3 regions of the Rhodococcus sp. FW305-130 genome follow, and region 3 is predicted to be linked to each of the others. Evidence: riboswitches for the same ligand, from Rfam matches in the RefSeq annotation. Region 3 holds a riboswitch; each other region holds the start of a gene.
What was found. A riboswitch is a leader RNA that binds a small molecule or an ion and turns the genes downstream of it on or off. The one in region 3 is predicted to bind cobalamin.

Region 1: it holds a riboswitch for cobalamin, as region 3 does, so the genes downstream of both, cobN (cobaltochelatase subunit CobN) here and AC3WQS_RS10685 (CbtB domain-containing protein) in region 3, are expected to answer to the same signal.
Region 2: it holds a riboswitch for cobalamin, as region 3 does, so the genes downstream of both, AC3WQS_RS06665 (ABC transporter substrate-binding protein) here and AC3WQS_RS10685 (CbtB domain-containing protein) in region 3, are expected to answer to the same signal.

The regions. Positions count from the first base shown of each region.
Region 1 covers NZ_JBYTAP010000006.1:380,180-382,439, reverse strand. Annotated here, with positions in the region: gene cobG (precorrin-3B synthase) at 1-748, opposite strand, end outside; cobalamin riboswitch at 800-932, shown strand; gene cobN (cobaltochelatase subunit CobN) at 972-2,260, shown strand, end outside.
Region 2 covers NZ_JBYTAP010000002.1:119,248-121,507, forward strand. Annotated here, with positions in the region: gene AC3WQS_RS06660 (MMPL family transporter) at 1-661, opposite strand, end outside; cobalamin riboswitch at 731-878, shown strand; gene AC3WQS_RS06665 (ABC transporter substrate-binding protein) at 995-1,990, shown strand; gene AC3WQS_RS06670 (FecCD family ABC transporter permease) at 1,987-2,260, shown strand, end outside.
Region 3 covers NZ_JBYTAP010000003.1:141,800-144,059, reverse strand. Annotated here, with positions in the region: gene AC3WQS_RS10695 (alpha/beta fold hydrolase) at 1-374, opposite strand, end outside; gene mhuD (mycobilin-forming heme oxygenase MhuD) at 420-728, shown strand; cobalamin riboswitch at 816-954, shown strand; gene AC3WQS_RS10685 (CbtB domain-containing protein) at 980-1,174, shown strand; gene AC3WQS_RS10680 (CbtA family protein) at 1,165-1,941, shown strand; gene AC3WQS_RS10675 (flavin-containing monooxygenase) at 2,001-2,260, opposite strand, start outside.

The DNA.
Region 1 (2,260 bases), on a different contig from region 3:
CTCCGCCCAGGGCTACGGTCCCGTCGCGCTGCTCGAGCCAGCCGATGGTGGGCCGTGCATCCGGCGTGAGGTCCGCCGCACCGGTGGACTCGGCGCTCAGACCCAGCTGCTCGAGGGTGCGTTCGATACCGTCCGGAACCTCGGCCAGGCGCCAGTGCTTGTCGCGGACGTCGAGGAATGATCGAGCCGCCTCGAGGAGCAATTCGACGGCGTCGTCCGCCTGGACGAGATGAGTGGTGTGGTGACCGGCGAGCACCAGTGAATGCTCGGTGGCGCTGCGCGCATGGAGTCCGAAATCGCCCCGTAGCCCGGTGATGTCTCCGCGCCCGTCGTCGAGGGTGAACAGGGTTCGCCCTGGCAGATCCGCCAATGCGTGATCCGCTTGGATCGCCGAATCGAGACGGTGGACCAGTTCACGAATGTCGGCGACGCCCCCGATACGGCCGGACAGTGGGGACGCGAGGATGTTGCGCACTCGCTCGTGCGTCGCGGACGGCAGCAGACCGGCCGACGCGATTCGCGCTGCGAAGGCTTCGGGGTCCGAGACCGAGCGCAGTTGGACGTTGCCCCTCGAGGTGAGTTCCATCTGCCCGTTGCCGAGATCGCGCGCTGCGTCGGCGAGCGTCTGCAATTGGACCGGGGTGAGGAGTCCGCCGGGTAGGCGCACGCGTGCCAGTGCGCCGTCGGCGGCGTGGTGAACTTGCAGTGCACCCGGGCACGCGTCTGGCTGTGAACGGTCCGTGGGCATGGCTCCAGGGTACGACCTGTCATGAGTGCCTTCTGCGGACCGGTAGCATCACCACCACCAGTGACGGCAGTTGAGGAAACCGGTGAAAGTCCGGTGCGGTCGCGCCACTGTGAGTGTTGCTCGAGCGGGACGTGTTTCCGCTCGGAAACACGAGTCAGACCCTCAACCGCCGTCGATGACAGATCTGTGCCACGGGGCGCGAAACCCCAGGAAGGCTTCACCCGTGATTCTTCTGCTCTCCACGTCCGATACCGATCTGCTGAGCGCCCGCGCCAGCCAGGAAGCCGGCGACGGCGTCTCCTATCGCTGGGCCAACCCCTCACGCTTGCTGGTCTCGGAGGACTTGCCGCCCTTGCTCGACGGCGTCGACCTCGTGATCGTTCGTATCCTTGGCAGCCGTCGCAGCTGGGAAGACGGCTTGGAGATGGTCCTCGCCTCCGGACTCCCCGTAGTCGTTCTCGGCGGCGAGCACGCGCCGGATGCCGACCTCATGGAGTGCTCGACGGTCTCCGCCGGTGTTGCTGCCGAGGCGCACAACTACCTGGCTGAGGGTGGCACACAGAATCTGGCACAGCTGCACCACTTCCTCTCCGACACCGTCCTGCTCACCGGCCACGGTTTCGAGCCGCCGGCTCACCTGCCTTCCTGGGGCATCGCTGATTTCTCGCCCGATCTCGACTCGGCGAGCGGTCCGGTCATCGCAGTTCTGTACTACCGCGCCCAGCATTTGGCCGGAAACACCCGGTATATCCAGGCGTTGTGCGACGCGGTCGCCGAGGCCGGTGGCACCGCGCTCCCGATCTACTGCGCATCTCTGCGAACCGCAGAAGCCGAACTTCTGAGCACGCTCCGCCGCGCCGACGCCATGGTCGTGACAGTTCTTGCTGCCGGCGGCACCAAGCCCGCCACCGCGTCCGCTGGTGGGGACGACGAAGCCTGGGACGTCGCCGCACTCGCTGCACTCGACGTCCCGATCCTGCAGGGGCTGTGCCTGACCAGTAGCCGCGCCACCTGGGACGAGAACGACGACGGACTGTCGCCTCTCGACGTCGCGACGCAGGTCGCGGTGCCGGAGTTCGACGGTCGCATCATCACCGTCCCTTTCTCCTTCAAGGAAATCGACTCCGACGGGCTGTCCACGTACGTCCCCGATGTCGAGCGCGCTGCCCGTGTCGCCGGTATCGCCGTCCGTCACGGCAAGCTTCGTCACATTCCGACCACCCAGCGTCGCGTTGCTCTGATGCTCTCGGCGTACCCGACCAAGCACGCCCGTATCGGCAACGCCGTCGGCCTCGACACTCCGGCGAGCGCAATCGATCTGCTCACCGAAATGCGTTCTGCCGGTTACGACCTCGGTCCGGTCGACGGTCCTGACGCAGTTCCCGGCCTGGCGGCCAAGGACGGCGATGCGCTGATCCACGCCCTGATTGCGGCCGGCGGACAGGATCCCGACTGGCTTACCGCCGAGCAGCTAGAGGGCAATCCGATCCGCATCTCGGCAGCGAAGTACCG
Region 2 (2,260 bases), on a different contig from region 3:
GGATTCGCAGAACCGCCAAGGCGCTCAAGACGCTGAGTACACCCACGAATACCGGAACCGCCGCAGCGACGATGCCGCCGAAGATGAAGACCAGCAGCACCAGAGTGATCGGAATGGCGATGGCTTCGGCGACCACCAGGTCTTTCTCCAGCTTGGTGTTGAAGGCAACGCCGACGACGGTATTGCCCGCGAATTGTGCCTCGGCACCTTCAACTTCGAGCTTCGGCAAGAGATCGGCGAAAGTGGCCGGTGTGACGCCCGAGTCCGGTGCCAACGTGATCGCAACGGCCGCCATGGATCCGTCGTTCGAGAGCAGGCTGGCCTTGGCCGCGGCGTCTGTTCCCCAATACGACTTCACCGACGCGGTCGGCACTTCCGTTTTGAACTGGTCGACGGCGGCCGTTACTGCCGGCCCGATGTCGTCGAGGGTCTTACCGTCGGTGGGTGAGTAGATCGCGATGATGTCCGGGGTCTGCGGCCCGAGATTGTCTTCGATGATGTCCGCAACCTTCGCGGAGTCGCTGCCCGGATCGATGAAGCCGCCCTGGCTGAGCTTGCCGAACACTCCGAGTCCCCACACCCCACTGATGAGAACTATCAGAACCGCGAGGCTCAGTACCCACCATTTCCGGGCGACGACGGTTTGGGCCCAGCGTGTCATGTATCAACTCCGGTGTGTGGGGGCGTCTGGCCAGATCGACTGTAGTGGGCGTTTGGTCTTGAATCGGAAACGTCATGCATACTGCTCGAAGCACTTGCAAGCCACGTGTGTGGGGGAAGCCGGTCCGAATCCGGCGCTGACCCGCAACGGTAGGTCGATTCTCGGTAGTCACCGAGCGTCGGCAAGCCCGATTACCCACCGCGCGGTGTGCGACATCCATTCGTCGTGGTCTACGAAAAGGAAGTCCAGCAGGAGCTCTGGCCGAGTATCAGTGTGCGGGCGGAGTTGTCTGTCGGATTCTCATTCGTGGCTCAGAGCCCTTACGAGGTCCCCGTGTCACTTCAGTTCTCCCCGTCCCGCGCCGCCGCTGTTCTCATCGCGGTCGCCTTGGTTTCGGCAGGTTGTTCCAAAGGCCAGGAATCAGAGTCCGCGTCTGCTGCGGAATCCTTCGCACAGCCTGTGTCCGTGACCAACTGCGATCGAGAGATGACCTTCGACTCGCCGCCGCAGCGCATCGTGTCTTTGAACGGGCATGTCACCGAGGTGCTCATCGAAATCGGTGCGGGTGACCGGATCGTCGGTCGGGCGTACAGCGACAATCCGCCAACTGCGGAGACCGCCGATGCATTCAACAAGATTCCCAGCCTCTCCGATACGTTCCCCAGCATGGAGCAGGTTCTCGACGTCGATCCGGACTTCGTGGTCGGAGGAATGACCAGTGCCTTCAACGAGAAGCAGGGCCGTTCCCGAGACGCTTTCGGCGAGCGCGGAATCAACACCTTCCTCTTCTCGGAATACTGTGGCACCGGTTTCCCCGACATCGGATTGCTCGAGAACGACTACACGCAACTCGGTCGAGTCCTGGGCGTTGAAGATTCCGCCCGCGAGGTCGCAGAGGAGATCAGCGATGGTCTCGATTCCGTCCGCGCTTCGGTCGGGGACGCGGCGCCGGTACCGACCTTCTTCTACGACAGTGGTGACCAGGTTCCGACGACTATCGGCGGAGTCGGCGTCGGTCAATTGGTCGCGGAATACTCCGGTGTCTCGAACATCTTCGCCGAAGGGACAAAGCCCTACATCGACGCATCGTGGGAAGCTGTTGCCGAGCGTGCACCCCAGGCGATCGTGGTCATCGACTACGGCGACAAGACGGCCGAGCAGAAGATCGACTTCCTCCGTGCCCAGCCGTTGATGGCGACCACCCCTGCTGTGCAGCAGAACCGGTTCGTCGTGGTTCCTCTCGCGGACCTGTTCGAGAGTTCACGGTTGGTGCGTTCGGCACAGACCATCGCGACGGCCTTCCATCCGGGCGCTGACGCGGCGAAGTGACCCGCACGCGTTACGGGTACGGCGCCCTACTTGTCGGCTTGGCGGTCGCCTTGGCGATCGTCCTGGGGTTGGCCGTCTCCTTGGGATCGGTTCGCATTCCCGTCGGTGACGTCTGGGCGATAGTCGGAGCCCGTTTGGCGCCAGGGACTTTCGAAACGTGGTGGACCGCGGCGCGGGAGTCGATCGTGATCGACTCCCGCCTGCCACGTGCACTCACGGCTGCGGTCGTGGGTGCTTCCTTGGCGATGTCGGGTGCTGTTGCTCAGGCTG
Region 3 (2,260 bases):
GGCCACGCCGAGATCATCTGAGCCCAATCCGCGGCGGTGCGTCCGCGAAAATCCGGAGCCATGTCTTCGAGGACCAGTGCACAAACCTTTTCGGGATGCGATGCGGCGAAGCACCACGCGTGCAGAGCCCCCATCGAATGGCCGATCACGATCATCGGCTCCTCGATGGACGCAACGGCAGATGCCAGGTCGTCGACGAATGCCTCGGTGGTCAGCTCTGACGGCGCGGGCCGGCCGTGACCGGCGGCGTCGAACGTGTAGACGTGGCCGAACTCGCGGATCCAGGGCACCTGGCGTCGCCACGTCCTCGAGCTGCCCATGAGGCCGTGCAACAACAGAATCGGTTGTCCTGTTCCACCTTCGTCATGCAACACGAGTGTCACGGTACGCGGTGAAGGTGCGCGGGTAATGTCGCTTGCATGGCAGTCGTGAAGATCAATGCAATCGAGGTCCCCGAGGGCGCCGGCCCCGAACTGGAGAAGCGCTTCGCAGCACGCGCTCATGCAGTCGAGAACTCCCCGGGCTTTCTCGGATTCCAACTCCTCCGCCCCACCGCAGGTGAGAGCCGCTACTTCGTGGTGACGCAGTGGGAGTCCGAGCAGGCGTTCGCCGATTGGCGTGACGGCCCTGCCCGCGAAGCCCATTCCGGCGAGCGTGCGAAGCCCGTCGCTTCGGGTGCGTCGTTGCTCGAGTTCGAAGTTGTTCTGGACGTCGCCGCAAAGAGCTGATCTAGAACGATTGTGCCCGCCTTGGCGGGCACAATCGACGGTCATCTCGGCTTACGCGTTGACACGGTGCGGGCAGTAGTGCAAAAGTTCGCATGTAAACGCGATGGTCCGACAGGAATCCGGTGAAAGCCCGGAGCGGTCGCGCCACTGTAATTCGAGGTGAAGTGCCTTTTTCGGCACGACTATTTCGACAGCCAGACACTTCGGCCATCGCATGGACCTAGGGGACGCGAAAATCCCAGGAGGCTTCGATGGCTCTCGCCTATTCTCCCGATACGTCGATCGATTCGACTCGTCTTGCTTTCCTCGCCGCTGCAGTAGTTCTGTTCGCGATGCTCGCTCTCTACCTGGTCGGATTCGACCAGGGCGCTATCTCTCGCACCGGCATGTACATGCATGAATTGATGCACGACGGTCGACACTTGATGGGCCTGCCGTGCCACTAGTCGACAATTTCACGAAGCTTCTCATTCGTGGTTTGTTGGCTGGTTTGATCGCAGGCATCCTTGCCGGCGGAGTTGCATTCGTGCTGGGTGAACCGCACGTCAATGCCGCCATTGCGATCGAAGAAGCCAACAGCGCCACCGGTGAGGTTGCCGGCGAAGCCGCTGGGCATTCGCACGGTGACGAAGAAGAACCACTGGTGAGCCGCGACGGGCAGCGCGCCGGGCTGTTCCTGGCCACAGCGCTGGCCGGACTGGCACTCGGGGCGATCTTCTCGGTCGTTGCCAATTACGCTCGACGACTCACCGGAATGTCCGGGCCGTTGTTGGCGATCACCATCGCCGTCGGTGGTTGGCTGGCCATCGAGGCCGTGCCCTTCTTCAAGTACCCGGCCAATCCGCCGGCCGTCGGAGATCCCGACACCATCAACCAGCGCACACTGCTGTGGCTGGCCGCCGTGATTCTCGGGCTACTGTCCGTCACCGCGGCAGCAGCGGCGGCAAAGGCAGTTTCCGGGCACGAGTTCCTCAGCGTGCGCATCGCTGCTCCGGTGGCTGCGTTCCTGGTGATCGCCACGATCGGTTACGTCTCGCTTCCCGGCATCAACGAGGTGGGCGAGGACTTCCCGGCAACTCTGCTGTGGGAGTTCCGACTTTCCTCGCTCGCTACGCAGGCGACGCTCTGGCTCGTACTCGGGTTGGCATTCGCCTTCCTCACCGAGCGCGCGACCAAGAACACCGAAGTAGCAAAGAAGTACGCCCTTCGCTGATCCTGCTGTGCGCCTTTATTAACCGCGGGCGGTTAATAAAGGCGCACAGCAGTTCTATTTCAGCTCAGATGATGCACTTCCTGCAGTCCGTACACCGGCGTCGGGATGCCCTCGTAGCGCGCCTTCAACTGCAACGCCAAGTACAGCGAGTAGTGGCGCGACTGGTGCAGATTGCCTCCGTGGAACCACAGCGCTTCCTGCTGCGTCGGCTTCCACATGTTGCGCTGCTCGCCTTCCCACGGTCCCGGATCCTTGGTGGTATTCGAGCCCAGGCCCCACACCTTGCCGACCTTGTCGGCGGTGTCCTGGCCGATCAGAT